One region of the Pseudomonas rossensis genome, then DNA from elsewhere that is predicted to be linked to it. Evidence: predicted binding sites of a transcription regulator. Region 1 holds the regulator's gene; each other region holds the start of a gene.

Region 1 (4,114 bases):
AGACTGGATAGCAAATCGTCCACATCGTCCTGACCGGACACAACGTCTTCTCTTTTATCGGCATGAATCTGCGGACCTTCACCCTGAGAGAGATGTTTTTGCGGATCTTTTTCTGCCAGCATCGCTTCACGGTCATGTTCGATGCCCGCAAAGCGGTCCACCTGACTGGCCATAAGCACGAGCTTGAGCAGGTTGCTTTCAACTTCGGTGACCAATTGGGTCACACGCTTGATCACCTGACCGGTGAGGTCCTGGTAATCCTGAGCGAGCAGAATGTCGTTGAGGTTGCTCGACACAACGCGATTGTCTTCGCTGCTGCGTGTCAGGAAACCGTCGACTCGCCGAGCCAACTCGCGGAACTCTTCAGCCCCGACTTCGCGACGCATGAACCGTCCCCAGTCGGTGCTCAAGGCCTGGGCTTCGTTGCTCAGGCCGTTGACCAGCGGCGTGGCGTTTTCCACCAGGTCCATGGTGCGGTTGGCAGCAGCCTCGGTCAGCTTGACCACATAACCCAGACGCTCGGTGGCATCCGTGATCTGCGAGACTTCCTCGGCTTGCGGCATGTGCGGGTCAATCTGGAAATTGACGATCGCGCTATGCAGCTCGCGAGTGAGCTTGCCCACTTCCTGATACAGGCCACGGTCACGGGTCTGATTGAGCTCATGGATCAGTTGCACAGCGTCGCCGAACCTGCCTTTTTCAAGGCTTTCGACCAGTTCGACCGCGTGTTTTTTCAGAGTCGATTCGAAATCGCCCTGTGAAGACTCGTTATGCTCCATAGCTCCCCCGTGGCGCAGTGGCTTCGCACATCAACCGATGCGTTCGAAAATCTTCTCGATTTTTTCTTTTAACGCCTGGGCCGTGAAGGGCTTGACCACATAGCCGTTAACACCGGCCTGGGCTGCCTCGATGATCTGCTCGCGCTTGGCTTCAGCGGTCACCATCAGCACCGGCAGGTGCTTGAGCTTTTCATCGGCACGCACGTGGCGCAGCAGGTCGATACCGGTCATGCCAGGCATGTTCCAGTCTGTTACCAGAAAGTCGATGCTGCCGCTGTTGAGAACCGGAATGGCAGTAGTGCCATCGTCGGCCTCGACCGTGTTGGTGAACCCAAGGTCACGCAACAGGTTTTTAATGATCCGCCGCATCGTTGAGAAGTCATCAACGATGAGGATTTTCATGTTCTTGTCCAATTCGACCTCCAAGCAGTCTTAAACGCGCCCAGCACCTGGACGCGCCATTTCAATCAATCCGGCAAAGCACTCAATGACTGTCTGGAGCACAACAGATCGGGACCGGTACGGTTCAACACCCCACCCGCCGCGTTCGCAGTGTCCCCACACTGCCTTCAGCGCGCTCGCCACTCCCCCAAACGCCCCCGCAAACGGGCCGCGCACTGGCTGTGTAACTGGCTGACCCGAGATTCGCTGACCCCCAGGACCTCACCGATTTCCTTGAGATTCAACTCTTCGTCGTAGTACAGCGCCAACACCAGTCGCTCACGCTCCGGCAAATTGGCAATCGCGTCCGCCAGCGCCGCCTGGAAGCGTTCATCTTCCAGATCGCGTGACGGCTCGAGATGAGCACTGGCGCCATCCTCGTGCAGCCCTTCGTGTTCGCCGTCCTGCAACAGATCGTCGAAACTGAACAAGCGGCTGCCCAGGGTGTCGTTCAAAATCCCGTAATAATCGTCGAGACTCAATTGGAGTTCGGCCGCAACCTCGTGATCTTTAGCGTCACGGCCGGTTTTAGCTTCAATAGAGCGAATTGCGTCGCTGACCATCCGGGTATTGCGGTGGACCGAACGTGGCGCCCAGTCCCCCTTGCGTACTTCGTCGAGCATCGCGCCACGGATTCGTATGCCCGCGTACGTCTCGAAACTCGCGCCTTTGCTGGCGTCGTATTTGGTCGACACTTCAAGCAGGCCGATCATCCCGGCCTGGATCAGATCTTCAACCTGAACACTGGCTGGCAGACGCGCCAGCAAGTGGTAGGCAATGCGTTTAACCAGTGGCGCGTAACGCTCGATCAGCTCGTACTGCGCGTCACGTGCCGACTTCTTGTAGAGGTTGTAGCCACTGGCTGTCATAGCACAGGTCCTGCGGTTTGTTGCACGAGGCGCTCGACGAAAAACTCCAGGTGCCCACGCGGGTTCGCAGGCAGCGGCCAGGTATCGACCTTCTGTGCAATCGCCTTGAACGCCAGTGAACACTTGGACCGCGGGAAGGCTTCGTAAACGGCGCGCTGCTTCTGCACAGCCTTGCGCACACTTTCGTCGTAAGGCACCGCGCCGACGTATTGTAAGGCGACGTCGAGGAAGCGATCCGTGACCTTGGTCAACTTGGCGAACAGGTTGCGACCTTCTTGCGGGCTCTGGGCCATGTTGGCCAGGACGCGGAAGCGGTTCATGCCGTAATCGCGGTTCAGCAGTTTGATCAGTGCGTAGGCATCTGTGATCGAGGTCGGTTCGTCGCAGACCACCAGCAAGACTTCTTGCGCTGCGCGAACGAAACTGACTACCGAGTCACCAATGCCCGCAGCGGTGTCGATCACCAGCACGTCGAGGTTGTCGCCGATATCGCTGAACGCCTGGATCAGGCCGGCGTGTTGAGCCGGGCTCAAATGAACCATGCTCTGTGTGCCGGACGCGGCCGGGACGATGCGGATGCCGCCAGGGCCTTGCAACAGTACGTCGCGCAGCTCGCAGCGGCCTTCGATCACGTCGGCCAAAGTACGTTTGGGTGTCAGTCCCAGCAGGACGTCGACGTTCGCCAGCCCCAGATCGGCGTCCAGCAGCATGACGCGCCGGCCGAGCTCAGCTAGAGCCAGGGACAAGTTCACTGACACGTTAGTCTTCCCGACGCCACCTTTGCCGCCGGTCACCGCGATCACCTGTACGGGATGCATGCTGCCCATGAATTTTCTTTACCTTGTCTTACTTAGACGGAGGCCACATTACTGGCTGCGCGTTCACTAACTGAACAATGCATGGCAGACCATCGATGTAGGTACAAAAACTGTTCATTTAATACCTCAGCCGACCTGCTTGGTCGGGCTGTGGTAAATATCAGCGAACATGTCAGCCATGGCTTCTTCGCTGGGTTCTTCTTGCATTTGCACGCTGACGGCGCGACTGACTAACTGATGACGACGCGGCAGATGCAAATCATCCGGAATCCGCGGGCCATCGGTCAGGTAGGCCACCGGTAATTCATGACTGATGGCCAGGCTCAACACCTCGCCCAGACTTGCCGTTTCATCCAGTTTAGTCAGGATGCAGCCAGCGAGCCCACAACGCTTGTAACTGTGATAAGCGGCCGTTAGAACCTGTTTCTGGCTGGTGGTTGCCAAAACCAGATAATTTTTCGATTTGATGCCACGACCGGCCAGGCTTTCGAGCTGCATGCGCAGTGCCGGATCGCTGGCCTGAAGGCCCGCGGTATCGATCAGCACCACGCGTTTGCGCAGCAACGGCTCCAGCGCCTGTACCAGCGACTGACCCGGATCGACATGCGTCACCGACACATTGAGGATCCGGCCCAACGTCTTGAGTTGTTCCTGAGCACCAATGCGGTAGCTGTCCATGCTGACCAGCGCGATATTCTGCGCGCCGTACTTGAGCACGTAACGGGCCGCGAGTTTGGCCAGGGTGGTGGTCTTGCCCATGCCGGCAGGGCCGACCATGGCAATCACGCCGCCCTCTTCCAGAGGCTCGATTTCCGGTGTGGCGATCATCCGCGCCAGGTGTGCCAGCAACATGCGCCAGGCCTGACGAGGTTCTTCAATATCGGCAATCAGCGCCAGCAAATCCCGCGACAACGGGCCGGACAGACCAATGCGTTGCAGGCGACGCCAAAGATTGGCCTGGGCCGGACGGCTGCCTTGCAGCTGATTCCAGGCCAGGGAGCCGAGTTGCACTTCCATCAGTTCGCGCAGGCTGTTGAGTTCGAAACGCATCGAGTCGAACGCCCGTGGGTCTACGCCACCGGTGGCAGGTGCCGCTGCCGGTGCAGGACGACGGGGTTCGGTGTAGGTCGGCTCGATCAGCGGCTCGGCGGCGGTCAGTGGCAGGCCGGCGAACAATTGGCGATTGGTGGAGTTATCGCTCTCGCCA
Region 2 (4,114 bases), on a different contig from region 1:
AAGGCGACAAAGGCATGACCGCTTCGACCGAAGGCGTCGCGGCTTACCTGACCGAGAACGCTGCTGCGCTGTAAGGCACGTTTGAGGCATAAAAAAACCGGCCGTTGAGGCCGGTTTTTTATGGGCGGGATAAACCCAACGATCAGTCGTTGTAGTCTTCCCAGCCGCCCATTTGTTTCCAGCGATTGACGATGCCGCAGAACAGCTCGGCCGTCTTCTCGGTGTCGTAGCGAGCCGAGTGGGCCTCACGACCGTCGAAGTCGATGTCGGCTGCTGAACAAGCCTTGGCCAGTACGGTTTGGCCGTAAGCCAGACCGGCCAGGGTTGCAGTATCGAAGCTCGAGAACGGATGGAAAGGGTTACGTTTCATGTCCAGGCGCGCGACGGCGGCGTTAAGAAAGCCCAGATCGAAGCTGCTGTTGTGCCCGACCAGAATCGCCCGTTTGCAACCGTTGGCTTTCAGTGCCTTGCGGATGCCGCGGAAGATGTCGGTCAGCGCTGCTTCCTCACTCACTGCCATGCGCAGCGGGTGATCGAGTTTGATCCCGGTGAATTCCAGAGCGGCCGCTTCGATGTTCGCGCCTTCAAAAGGCTCTACGCGAAAGAAGTAGGTGTGGTCGGGGTACACAAACCCTTTTTCGTCCATGCCGATGGTGGTGGCGGCAATTTCCAGCAAGGCGTCAGTGGCAGAGTTGAAACCACCGGTTTCAACGTCGACAACGACTGGCAGGTATCCACGGAAGCGCTCAGCCATCGGGTGGCGTGAACCACCTCCGCCGCCTTGACCGTCCTGTTCGTCGTCGAAATGGTCTTCACTCACGCGTGTTCCTCCAGCAGGCGCCAGCGCAGTTTTTCACCGGCGCGCAGCGGGATTACGGTCAGCTCGCCAAATGGCAGGCTGGTTGGGGCGGTCCACTCTTCGCGGACCAGGGTGATGCGATCGGTGTTCACCGGCAGGCCGTAGAAACGCGGGCCGTTCAGGCTGGCGAAGGCTTCGAGCTTGTCCAGCGCGTTGCGCTGTTCGAAGGCTTCGGCATACATCTCGATCGCTGCATAAGCGGTGTAGCAACCGGCACAGCCGCAAGCGGCTTCTTTGGCGTGCTGGGCATGGGGCGCCGAGTCGGTGCCGAGGAAGAACTTGTCGCTGCCGCTGGTGGCGGCGTCGAGCAGGGCTTCCTGATGGGTGTTGCGCTTGAGGATCGGCAGGCAATAGAAGTGCGGCCGAATCCCGCCCACCAGCATGTGGTTGCGGTTGTACAGCAGGTGATGCGCGGTGATGGTCGCGCCAACATTGGCCGAAGCTTCATTGACGAACTGCACGGCGTCGGCGGTGGTGATGTGTTCGAACACCACTTTGAGGCTCGGGAAGCGCTCGACCACACGACGCAGGTGCTCATCGATAAAGAATTTTTCGCGATCGAACACGTCGACATCGCCACGGGTGACTTCACCATGAACCAGCAAGGGCATCCCGACTTCGGCCATGGCCTCAAGTGCAGGGAAAATCTTGTCGATGCTGGTGACACCGGAGTCCGAGTTGGTGGTCGCGCCGGCCGGGTACAGCTTGGCGGCGTGAATGAAGCCGCTGGCCTTGGCCTCGCGAATTTCTTCGGGCTGGGTGCGGTCGGTCAGGTACAGCACCATCAACGGTTCGAAGCCGCTGCCAGCCGGGCGTGCAGCGAGAATCCGCTGGCGATAGCCGTCGGCTTCGGCGGTGTTACGCACCGGAGGTACCAGGTTGGGCATGATGATGGCGCGACCAAAGGTGCGCGCGACATCCGCGACTGTATTGGGCAACACAGCACCATCGCGAAGATGAATATGCCAGTCGTCGGGACGCAGCAGGGTCAGGCGGTCGGACATGAGGGGATTCCAGGCGGGTCAAACTGAGGGGAATGCTACCGGAAAAGACTCTTCCAGGCACTCGCTATCAAGTTTTGCAGGAAGCTTCCGATATCCAACAGGTATGCCGTAAACATCTGTGTGTCGGTCTTTTTGTTGTAGAAGCCAGTGGAGCCTCCCGTGCGCCAGCGTTATTTAGCCTTGCTCAGCGTGTTTGCCAGCCTTCCTGCGATGGCGCTCACTTTCCAGACCCGTCTGGAGAGCATCGAGTGGACGGTCGAAGGTGACAAGTTCGAATGCCGCCTGACTCAGCCGATCACTGATTTTGGTTCGGGCGAATTCGTGCGTCGCGCTGGCGAGCAAGCGACGTTCCGTCTGAAGGCCTATAACTCGATGATCGGCGGCGGTTCGGCCACCTTGCTGGCGGCGGCTGCACCCTGGCAGCCGGGGCGTGGCGACATCAACCTCGGTTCTGTGCGAATCGGCAGCGGCAATGTGTTGTTCAACAGTTCGCAAGTTCAGGCTGGCCGCTTGATCAGTGGCCTGATGGATGGCCGCAGTCCGGTCGTTCGACATTACTCGGGCGATGGCCGTGTGTCGGAAGTGCGTCTGTTGCCAGTCAAGTTCAGCAAGGCATTCAACGACTATCAGGGCTGCGTGGCGAAGCTGCTGCCGAAGAATTTCGAGCAGGTCAAGCAATCGCAGATCGGCTTCCCCGGCGAAGGCATCGATCTCGACGCGCAGGCCAAGGCGCAATTACAAGTGATGCTGGAGTTCATGAAGGCTGATCCGACGGTCAACCACATCGAGCTCGATGGCCACTCCGATAACAGCGGAAACCGCCTGACCAATCGTGATTTGTCGCGGCGTCGGGCCCTGGCAGTCATGGAGTTCTTCAAGGCCAACGGCATTCAGGAATCGCAGGTCACCGTGCGCTTTCACGGCGAGCGTTATCCGTTGGCGCCCAATACCAATTCCTACAACCGGGCGAAGAACCGTCGGGTCAATGTGCACCTCGCGCGCGTTGCGCCCACCGAAAAGCCGGCCCCTCAGGCCACTGCATCGGCGAGCGCCGCGTCGACCTCCTGAACCCGCTGTTATCGTCGCTCACTCGACATAATCTGTCGCTTCGTCGTCATAAGCTGTCGCGCCTCTGTAAATTATCCTGCATGAGCGGTAGACTTGACGGCTTTCCGTAGAACCCCGTGGAGTGATGGCATGGCGGACGTAAACAAGGTCGTTCTGGCGTATTCCGGCGGCCTGGACACTTCGGTGATCCTCAAGTGGCTGCAGGATACTTATAACTGTGAAGTCGTGACCTTCACCGCTGACCTGGGTCAGGGCGAAGAGGTCGAACCTGCGCGCGCCAAGGCACAGGCCATGGGCGTGAAAGAGATCTACATTGACGACTTGCGCGAAGAGTTCGTGCGCGATTTCGTTTTCCCTATGTTCCGCGCCAACACCGTTTACGAAGGCGAGTACCTGCTGGGTACTTCCATCGCTCGTCCGTTGATCGCCAAGCGCTTGATCGAAATCGCCAACGAAACCGGCGCTGACGCCATTTCCCACGGCGCCACCGGCAAGGGCAACGACCAGGTTCGTTTCGAGTTGGGCGCCTACGCCTTGAAGCCAGGCGTGAAAGTGATTGCTCCGTGGCGCGAATGGGACCTGCTCTCCCGTGAGAAGCTGATGGATTATGCTGAAAAGCACAACATCCCGATCGAGCGTCACGGCAAGAAAAAATCCCCGTACTCGATGGATGCCAACCTGCTGCACATCTCTTATGAAGGCGGCGTGCTGGAAGACACCTGGACCGAGCACGAAGAAGACATGTGGAAATGGACCGTCTCCCCGGAGAAGGCTCCAGATAAAGCGCAATACCTGGAACTGACCTACCGCAACGGCGACATCGTTGCACTGGACGGCGTCGAAATGACCCCGGCTACCGTGCTGGCGACCCTGAACCGTATCGGTGGCGAACACGGTATCGGCCGTCTCGACATCGTTGAGAACCGTTACGTGGGCATGAAGTCCCGTGGCTGCTACGAAACCCCAGGCGGCACCATCATGCTGCGCGCCCACCGTGCGATCGAATCGATCACCCTGGACCGCGAAGTGGCTCACCTCAAAGACGAGCTGATGCCTAAATACGCCAGCCTGATCTACACCGGTTACTGGTGGAGCCCTGAGCGTCTGATGCTGCAACAGATGATCGACGCGTCCCAGGCCCACGTGAACGGCGTTGTGCGCCTGAAGCTGTACAAGGGCAACG
Region 3 (4,114 bases), on a different contig from region 1:
TGATCGGCAATCGAGGTAATCACACCGACAATGCCGCCGATTTCCTGGGAGCGCTGACCCAAGGTATTGATCACCGTCGCCGTGCTGTTCAGCGCGCCGGCGATTTGTTCCAGGGACGAGGACGCTTCGTCCATCGACGTACGACCGATCTGGGTTTGCTGTGCGTTTTCTTGAGCCAGACGCTGAGTGCTGCCCATGTTGTCGGCAATGTTCAGGGAGGTGGCGCTGAACTCTTCCACGGCGCCGGCCATGCTGGTGATTTCGCCCGACTGCTGCTCCATCCCTTCATAGGCGCCACCGGACAGACCGGATAAGGCCTGGGCACGGCTGTTGACCTCTTGCGACGCCTTGCGGATGTGCTCGACCATGGTCGACAGCGCCTGGCTCATCTGGTTGAACGCGCGAGCCAGCTGACCGATCTCATCGTTACTCGATACGTTCAGACGCACGCTCAAATCACCGGCACCCAAGGCTTCCGCCTGACGCACCAGATCACCCAGCGGCGCCAGTTTGCTGCGCAGCAACCAGACCGCCGAACCCACAGCGATCAACATCGCCAACAGACTGCCAATCGCCAACTGAATCCCGACACTCCAGGTCACGGCCCGAATTTCGGTTTTCGGCATGCTCGCCACCACCGACCACGGCCCGCCTTCAAACGGCACGGCAATGCTGTAGAAATCTTCGGACTTGTCGCTCCAGAACTCGCCCTTGCCCGGCGTTTTCGCCAAGCCAACGATGGTCGGAGTCGCCTGATCCAGCGCTTGTACGCCCGCGATCGGCACCAGCCATTTGCTCTGCTCATCCAGCAGCGCCAGGGAACCGGTCTGGCCGATACGGAAGCGCTTGAGGTTGGCGAACTGCGCGTTCTGCGCGTCGGTGTAGTCGAATCCTACGAACAGAACAGCAATCACCTTACCGCCGCTGTCACGTACGGGGGTGTACTGAGTCATGTAGGAGCGTTCGAACAGCAAGGCGCGACCGACGTAGGCCTGCCCCGCCATCAAGCGGGCATAGGCCGGGTTCGCGTGATCGAGCAGCGTGCCGATGGCTCGGGTGCCGTCCTGTTTGCTCAGGGACGTGCTGACCCGAATGAAGTCTTCGCCGCTGCGCACAAACACCGTCGCAACGCCGGCGGTCATTTGCTTGAACTCGTCCACTTCCTTGAAGTTGTTGTTCAGCACTTCGCTGCCCAGGTGCAGGCCCGGCGTCTGCGCGCCCGCTACCGACACCGGTTCATCCGGGTGCACGCTCAAACCGGCGCTGAAGCGCTTCTCGAACAGACCGCTCAGACGCTGGGTGCTTTCACGCAACGTGCCGTGAAAGGTACTCAACTGATCGGCCAGCAACCGAGCTTCACTGGCCAGGTGCTCTTCGCGGGTGGCGAGGTTGGCGGTGTCCAGCGAACGCAGGGCGAACACGGTACTGCCGCTGATGACAATCGCCAGTATCACGGCAAGCGCAAGACCAAGCTGTGAGGCGATCCGGGCACGAGGTTGAGACATGACAGCTCCTGGCCGAGCGACCGGATCCTCCTTGATCTGGCTGCACACTCAGCAAAATTCTAATAATGGGAATTGCGTCGAACCTGCACGAAGGTTCCACCTGCATTTTCGGCGGAAAATCGGAATACTTGAGTAATTAACCGGGATATGGCTCAAGGCCGCCATTGCGGCAGCTCTATCGATTCAGCCCAAGTGTTGAACATCGGGCAATACCATTGCTCGGGCTTCGCCTTGCAGGAAGTCGCTGAGCCTGCGCAAACGTTCACCTCCGGGGCGGGTTTTTGGCCAGACCAGGTAATATTTCTCACCGCTGGCGACGGCCGTCGGCCACGGCAGACTCAGACGTCCCTGAGCCACATCTTCCGCCACCATCAGCAGATCGCCCATGGACACGCCATAACCTCGGGCGGCGGCGATCATGCCCAGTTCCAGCGTGTCGAACACCTGCCCGCCCTTGAGCGACACCTGATCCGCCAGCCCCATGCGCTCCAGCCAACTGCGCCAGTCGCGACGATCCGGTGTCGGGTGCAGCAGTTCGGCATTGGCCAGCCGTGCAACATCCCACGGTTGATCCTGCAGAAGATTCGGCGCGCCGACTGGAATCAGCTCTTCCGGGAACAGGAAACTCGCCTCCCAGTCCGGCTGAAAATGTCCGTTGCTGAGGATGACGGCGCAGTCGAACGGTTCATGGTTGAAGTCCACCGAGTCGACGTCCATCCAGGCGCTGGTCAATTGCACCTCATTGCCTGGTTGCAGGTGCCGAAAGCGGCTGAGCCGTGCCAGCAGCCAACGCATGGTCAGGGTCGACGGCGCTTTCATGCGCAGGATGTCATCCTCGGCGCGCAACGTATTGCAGGCCCGCTCCAGGGCGGTGAAGCCTTCTCGAATGCCGGGCAGAATCAACCGCGCCGACTCGGTCAATTGCAGATTGCGTCCGCTGCGGTGAAACAGCCGACAGGCAAAATGTTCTTCTAGCGTACGAATGTGCCGACTGACCGCGCTTTGGGTGATCGATAATTCTTCGGCCGCACGGGTAAACGAGCTGTGCCGCGCCGCCGCTTCGAATGCGCGCAGGGCATACAAGGGAGGAAGACGACGGGACATTCGGAAAGCTCCTATAGCGGGATTCGGTCACCCTAGCAGAAACTCTCCAGCATGAGTTTGAATCATGAAACCCATCCTTTTTATCCCTTTGTGCAAACCCCGTAGAGCGCCGAGAATCGACGCTTTCCTGTCCCTCTTTAATTATCGAGCGTGATGACCATGCAGCATCCAGCACGTACCGAACTCTGGGCCATCCTGCGGCTGGCGGGGCCGTTGATTGCCTCGCAGTTGGCGCACATGCTGATGGTCCTCACCGACACCTTGATGATGGCGCGCCTAAGTCCAGAGGCGCTGGCCGGTGGCGGCCTGGGCGCAGCAACTTACTCGTTCGTGTCGATCTTCTGCATTGGCGTGATCGCCGCAGTCGGCACCCTCGTGGCCATCCGTCAGGGTGCCGGCGACATCGTCGGTGCCGCCAGGCTGACCCAGGCCGGGTTATGGCTGGCGTGGTTGATGGCATTGGTGGCCGGGCTGCTGCTGTGGAACCTCAAACCGGTGTTGCTGCTGTTCGGCCAGACCGAAGCCAACGTCCAGGCTGCCGGGCAGTTCCTGCTGATCCTGCCGTTCGCCCTGCCCGGCTATCTGAGCTTCATGGCCCTGCGCGGCTTCACCAGCGCCATCGGCCGGGCAACACCGGTGATGGTCATCAGCCTCGGCGGCACCGTGGCCAACTTCCTGCTCAATTACGCATTGATTACCGGCATGTTCGGCCTGCCGAAACTGGGGTTGATGGGCATCGGGTTGGTTACCGCTGTTGTCGCCAACTGCATGGCGCTGGCGCTGGCCTGGCACATCCGTCGGCATCCGGCTTACGACGCTTATCCCTTGCGCCAAGGCCTGTCGCGGCCTAACCGTCAGTATCTGAAGGAACTGTGGCGCCTGGGCCTGCCGATTGGTGGCACCTACGCGGTGGAAGTCGGACTGTTTGCGTTCGCCGCGCTGTGCATGGGCACCATGGGCAGTACGCAAATGGGCGCACACCAGATCGCCCTGCAAATCGTCTCGGTGGCGTTCATGGTTCCGGCGGGGATTTCCTATGCGATCACCATGCGCATCGGACAGCACTACGGCGCCGGGCAGCTGCTGAATGCACGTCTGGCCGGACGGGTCGGCATCGCCTTTGGCGCGGCGGCGATGCTTGCCTTCGCCATGGTCTTCTGGTTGCTGCCGAATCAGTTGATCGGTTTGTTCCTGGACCACAACGACCCGGCGTTTCGCGACGTCATCAACCTGGCCGTGAGCCTGTTGGCGGTCGCCGCGTGGTTCGAACTGTTCGACGGCACGCAAACCATCGCCATGGGCTGCATTCGCGGACTCAAGGATGCCAAGACCACGTTCCTGGTGGGGCTGGGTTGCTATTGGCTGATCGGCGCGCCGGCTGCCTGGTGGATGGCCTTCCATTTGAATTGGGGGCCGACGGGCGTCTGGTGGGGATTGGCGCTGGGGCTGGCGTGCGCGGCGGTGAGCCTGACGTGGGCGTTTGAGTGGAAGATGAAGCGGATGAT
Region 4 (4,114 bases), on a different contig from region 1:
GCAATCGACGCCTTCGCGTATCAGGTCGACTGGCCGGTCATTCAAGCCGATTTCCAGCTCCATCAAGGGGTATCGAGCAGTAAATTGCGGTAATGCCGGGATCACCATCAAGCGTCCCACGCCCGCCGGCATGTCCACGCGCAACAGCCCCTTGGGGTTGTTGCGTGCAGCACTGAACACCGCTTCGGTTTCCTCCAGGTCCGCCAGCAACCGTACGCAACGAGGGTAATAGGCCGCACCGTCGAGCGTCAGGCTGATCTGCCGCGTCGTGCGTTGCAGCAGCTGCACACCGAGATGCGCCTCCAGCTGCTTGATCAGAATGGTCACTGAGGCCCGGGGCAATTGCAGGCTATCCGCCGCCTTGGCAAAGCCTCCCAGTTCGACGATTCGGGTGAACACGCGCATCGCGTTAAAACGGTCCATTGCTTTTGCTTACCGGCTGATTATTTAGAAATTACGAACAGTGATAGCAGTTTTAGCCGGTTTATCTTGTTTCTGTCGAGGTCAACAATGGACTCCACATTCACAAGGAGCTGATTTCATGCAAACACGTCAACTGGGCAAAAACGGTCCACAAGTGAGCGCGATAGGTCTGGGCTGCATGGGCATGAGCGATTTCTACACGACTGGCGTGGACATCCGCGAAGCCACGGCCACTCTGCACCGCGCGCTGGAGTTGGGGATCAACCTGCTCGACACCGCTGACATGTATGGCCCGCACACCAATGAAGAACTGATCGGCAAGGCCATCGTCGGCAAACGCGACCAGGTGTTTCTGGCCAGCAAATTCGGCATCGTCCGCGACCCGGCCAATCCGGTTGCGCGGGGCGTCAACGGCCGACCGGAGTACATTCACGCCTCTATCGACGGCACCCTCAAGCGCCTTGGTGTCGAGACCCTGGATTTGTACTACCAGCACCGCATCGATCCGCAGGTGGCCATCGAGGAAACCGTCGGCGCCATGGCCGACCTGGTGAAAGCCGGCAAGGTTCGGTACCTGGGTTTGAGCGAAGCCTCGGTCGCAACACTTGAGCGGGCACACAAGATTCATCCGATCAGTGCACTGCAAAGTGAGTATTCGTTGTGGAGCCGTGATCAAGAGGAAAACGGTTGTCTGGCCGCGTGTCAGCGTCTGGGGGTTGCCTTCGTCCCCTACAGCCCTTTGGGTCGTGGCTTTCTCACCGGAGCGCTGAAAAGTCCTGATGATTTCGCGGCAGACGACTACCGGCGCTTCAGCCCGCGTTTTCAAGGCGAGAATTTCGCCAAAAATCTGTTGCTGGTGCAGCAAGTGCAGGACCTGGCCGCAGAAAAAGGCGTGACCGCCGGCCAACTGGCGCTCGCATGGGTACTGGCTCAGGGTGATTACGTGATCCCGATTCCGGGAACCAAACAGCGTAAATACCTGGAAGAAAATGTGGCCGCACTGGATGTGAAGCTTAGCGGCGACGACTTGCAAGCGCTGGAAGCAATATTCCCGGCCAATGCCACGGCTGGCTTACGTTACCCGGAGGAAGTCATGAAGTTGCTTGACCGGTAACCGACACCTGGCCCATTCGACAAGTTGAGTGGGCCAGGACAATCGGGCGTCACGCCTTGGAGCTGACGCCCTTGTCGGTCGGCACCGTCGTGCCGTTACCCTTGCCGTAAGTTTGTAAATTCTGCAGCACGTAGATCGCCGTTTTGTATTCAGGGATCAGGCCCACGGCGTACTTGTCACCCCTGATACTGTTGTTCTGAATGGTGTCCAGTTGGGTGGCGAAATACTCCAGTGCGTTGAATTTCGCATCCGGGTCTTTCTGTACGCCGAACCGGTCAAACTTGTCACCGGCGTTGATTAGCGTCATCGAGGTAATATCAGAAATCAGGCCTTTGGCTTTCAAGAAGGCACTGAGATTGCCCAGTTGTTTGGGGGTGACGTTTTCCGGGTCGAAGCCTTTGATGTTTCTGTGCAGTTTCTGCTCATCCATCAATTTCGTGTTGAGCACGCTGGGATCGCTTCCCACCAATGCCAGCATTTGCTTGACCTTGGCGCTGTGCGTCACAGGCTTGCCGGCGCCCGTGTCCTTGACCAGCAAACCTGCCTTGGAAGTCCAGGCCCCGGTATAGCCGATAGTCATGACCGAACTCCCGACTGCGCTATCTGATGCAGACGTCCGTGTGAGGCGACCATAAAAAGTTCCTTGTTTAATCTGGTTTAGAGCGCGCGAGTATCAGCCTGGCCACTAGCCACACCAACAATTATTTCCGACTTTTTACAATTCTCGTACATTTACGATACAACCGGGCAATTGCCCTTTTTCATTGATCCAGGCATTAACTTGGAAAGTGAAATAGCAACTAACCAAGTGGTACGTTCGCTTTGGTTAGTTAGTTTGTATCCATCACTATACCGCGCACCGCCCGTCACCCCGCACCGTTCCTGCACGATGGTACCTAAAGCTCGGCTTTCGCGAGCCGATAGCCCTTGGAAGCGTCGACTTCATACCGACGACCACAACAAGAACGCTGCACTAAGGACCGGTCCCATGCCCGCATTCCGTACCATTCAGGCTCGTTACACGCTGTTTCTGGTCCTGTTCATCCTGCTGTTGTCCGTGCTGACAGTGGTCGGCATCAGCCAATTGGTCGCACCGAAGCTGCGTCACACCGAAGAACAAGTGGCCCTCAACCGAATTGCCGAAGTCGCCGAGCAAATCCAGGGCGAACTGAACAAGGTTCAGGCGCAACAGCGAAGCATCACCCAGACCATTCCCCTGCTCGACAGCGCCGTCATCGACACCGTCCTGCCGGGCCTGGTCGACCAGTACGGCGAGCTGAAAGTGTTCGGCGGCGGGATCTGGCCGCTGCCCGGTCAGCGCGAAGCCGGGCGCAACAAGTTCAGCACGTTCTGGCACCGGGATGCCTTGGGAAAACTGGCCGTTAACACCTTTTGGAACAGCGATGCCGCGCCCAACTACTACGACCAGACCTGGTACAAAGGCGGCATGCAAACCCCGCGCGGCCAATGCGCGTGGGCGGCAGCCTATAAAGATGACGCCAGCGCCGAGCCACGCACCAACTGCGCCATGGCCATCCAGAAGAATGGCGCGGCCTACGGCGTGTCGACCATCGACGTGACCCTGGGTTTTTTCAATGACCTGGTGGCACGCAAGGAGAAAGACCTCGGCGCCGAAATGCTGATCGTCGAAGCCGACGGCAAGATCATCAGCAACAGTTCGCGCATCAGCGGGCCGATCGTACTGAAGAACATCAGTGAGCTGGCCGGCAACTCGCCGTTCGCTACCCAGGTGAAGGCCGGCTTGCAAAACCGTGACCAGTCGCAGCGGGGCGAGTTCGACAACAACGGCGAAGCCAGCACCTTCTTCATGCGCCCGATCGAAGGCACACCCTGGTTCCTCGCCACCGCCCTGCCGACCAAGCTGATCACCGCCCAGCGCGACGACGTGCTCAGCACCCTGAGCCTGCTGCAAATCCCGATGGTGATCCTGCTAGTGTTGCTACAGATCTATGCGATTCGCCAACTGGTCCAGCGTATGAAAGCCCTGAAGGCCAACATCGACGCACTGTCAGCCGGTGACGCCGACTTGACCAAACGCATCACCATTCGCGCCGAAGACGAACTGGGCGCCATCGGCCACTCGGTCAACGCCTTCATCACCTACTTGCAGAACATGATCGGCGAAGTCACCCTGGCCACCGGCGCCATGGCCTCCAGCCTGGATAACCTGCAACGCACCTCCGCCCACACCAGCCAGATACTGGTGCGTCACGCCTCGGAAACCGATCAGACCGTCACCGCCATCACCGAGATGAGTTCGACCGCCGAAAGCGTTGCGCAAAACGCCGCCGAAACCGCTGCCTTCACCCAGCGCGCCAACGAAAACGCCGACCGTTCGCGGGTCGTGGTGGGCGAAGCGTCCAGCAGCGTGATTGCGCTGATCGACGAAGTGGCCAGCGCAACCCATAAAGTCGAAAGCATGCAACAGGACGCTCAACGCATCACCGAGATTCTCGGGGTCATCGGCGCCATTGCCGGGCAAACCAACCTGTTGGCCCTCAACGCTGCCATCGAAGCCGCCCGCGCCGGCGAACAGGGCCGCGGTTTTGCCGTAGT

Evidence for each region. The regulator FliA, encoded in region 1, starts transcription of late flagellar genes. The targets are predictions, from matches to a motif close to CTAAAGTTTNNNNNNNNNNNGCCGNTAA.
Region 2: a site for FliA is predicted at 1,930-1,957, ahead of WLY71_RS24505 (flagellar protein MotY). Genes of this name have one in related genera too.
Region 3: a site for FliA is predicted at 1,611-1,638, ahead of WLY71_RS14830 (methyl-accepting chemotaxis protein). Genes of this name have one in related genera too.
Region 4: a site for FliA is predicted at 2,434-2,461, ahead of WLY71_RS21635 (methyl-accepting chemotaxis protein). Genes of this name have one in related genera too.

The regions. Positions count from the first base shown of each region.
Region 1 covers NZ_JBBWCB010000022.1:45,845-49,958, reverse strand. The annotation lists gene WLY71_RS08875 (protein phosphatase CheZ) at 1-779, opposite strand, end outside; gene WLY71_RS08870 (chemotaxis response regulator CheY) at 810-1,181, opposite strand; gene fliA (RNA polymerase sigma factor FliA) at 1,349-2,089, opposite strand; gene fleN (flagellar synthesis regulator FleN) at 2,086-2,916, opposite strand; gene flhF (flagellar biosynthesis GTPase FlhF) at 3,034-4,114, opposite strand, start outside.
Region 2 covers NZ_JBBWCB010000126.1:9,345-13,458, reverse strand. The annotation lists gene WLY71_RS24520 (peroxiredoxin) at 1-74, shown strand, start outside; gene rnt (ribonuclease T) at 143-820, opposite strand; gene pyrC (dihydroorotase) at 817-1,863, opposite strand; gene WLY71_RS24505 (flagellar protein MotY) at 2,023-2,931, shown strand; gene WLY71_RS24500 (argininosuccinate synthase) at 3,061-4,114, shown strand, end outside.
Region 3 covers NZ_JBBWCB010000048.1:46-4,159, reverse strand. The annotation lists gene WLY71_RS14830 (methyl-accepting chemotaxis protein) at 1-1,505, opposite strand, end outside; gene WLY71_RS14825 (LysR substrate-binding domain-containing protein) at 1,689-2,609, opposite strand; partial or broken gene WLY71_RS14820 (NorM family multidrug efflux MATE transporter) at 2,769-4,114, shown strand, end outside.
Region 4 covers NZ_JBBWCB010000094.1:3,893-8,006, forward strand. The annotation lists gene WLY71_RS21620 (LysR family transcriptional regulator) at 1-423, opposite strand, end outside; gene WLY71_RS21625 (aldo/keto reductase) at 542-1,537, shown strand; gene WLY71_RS21630 (hypothetical protein) at 1,587-2,117, opposite strand; gene WLY71_RS21635 (methyl-accepting chemotaxis protein) at 2,526-4,114, shown strand, end outside.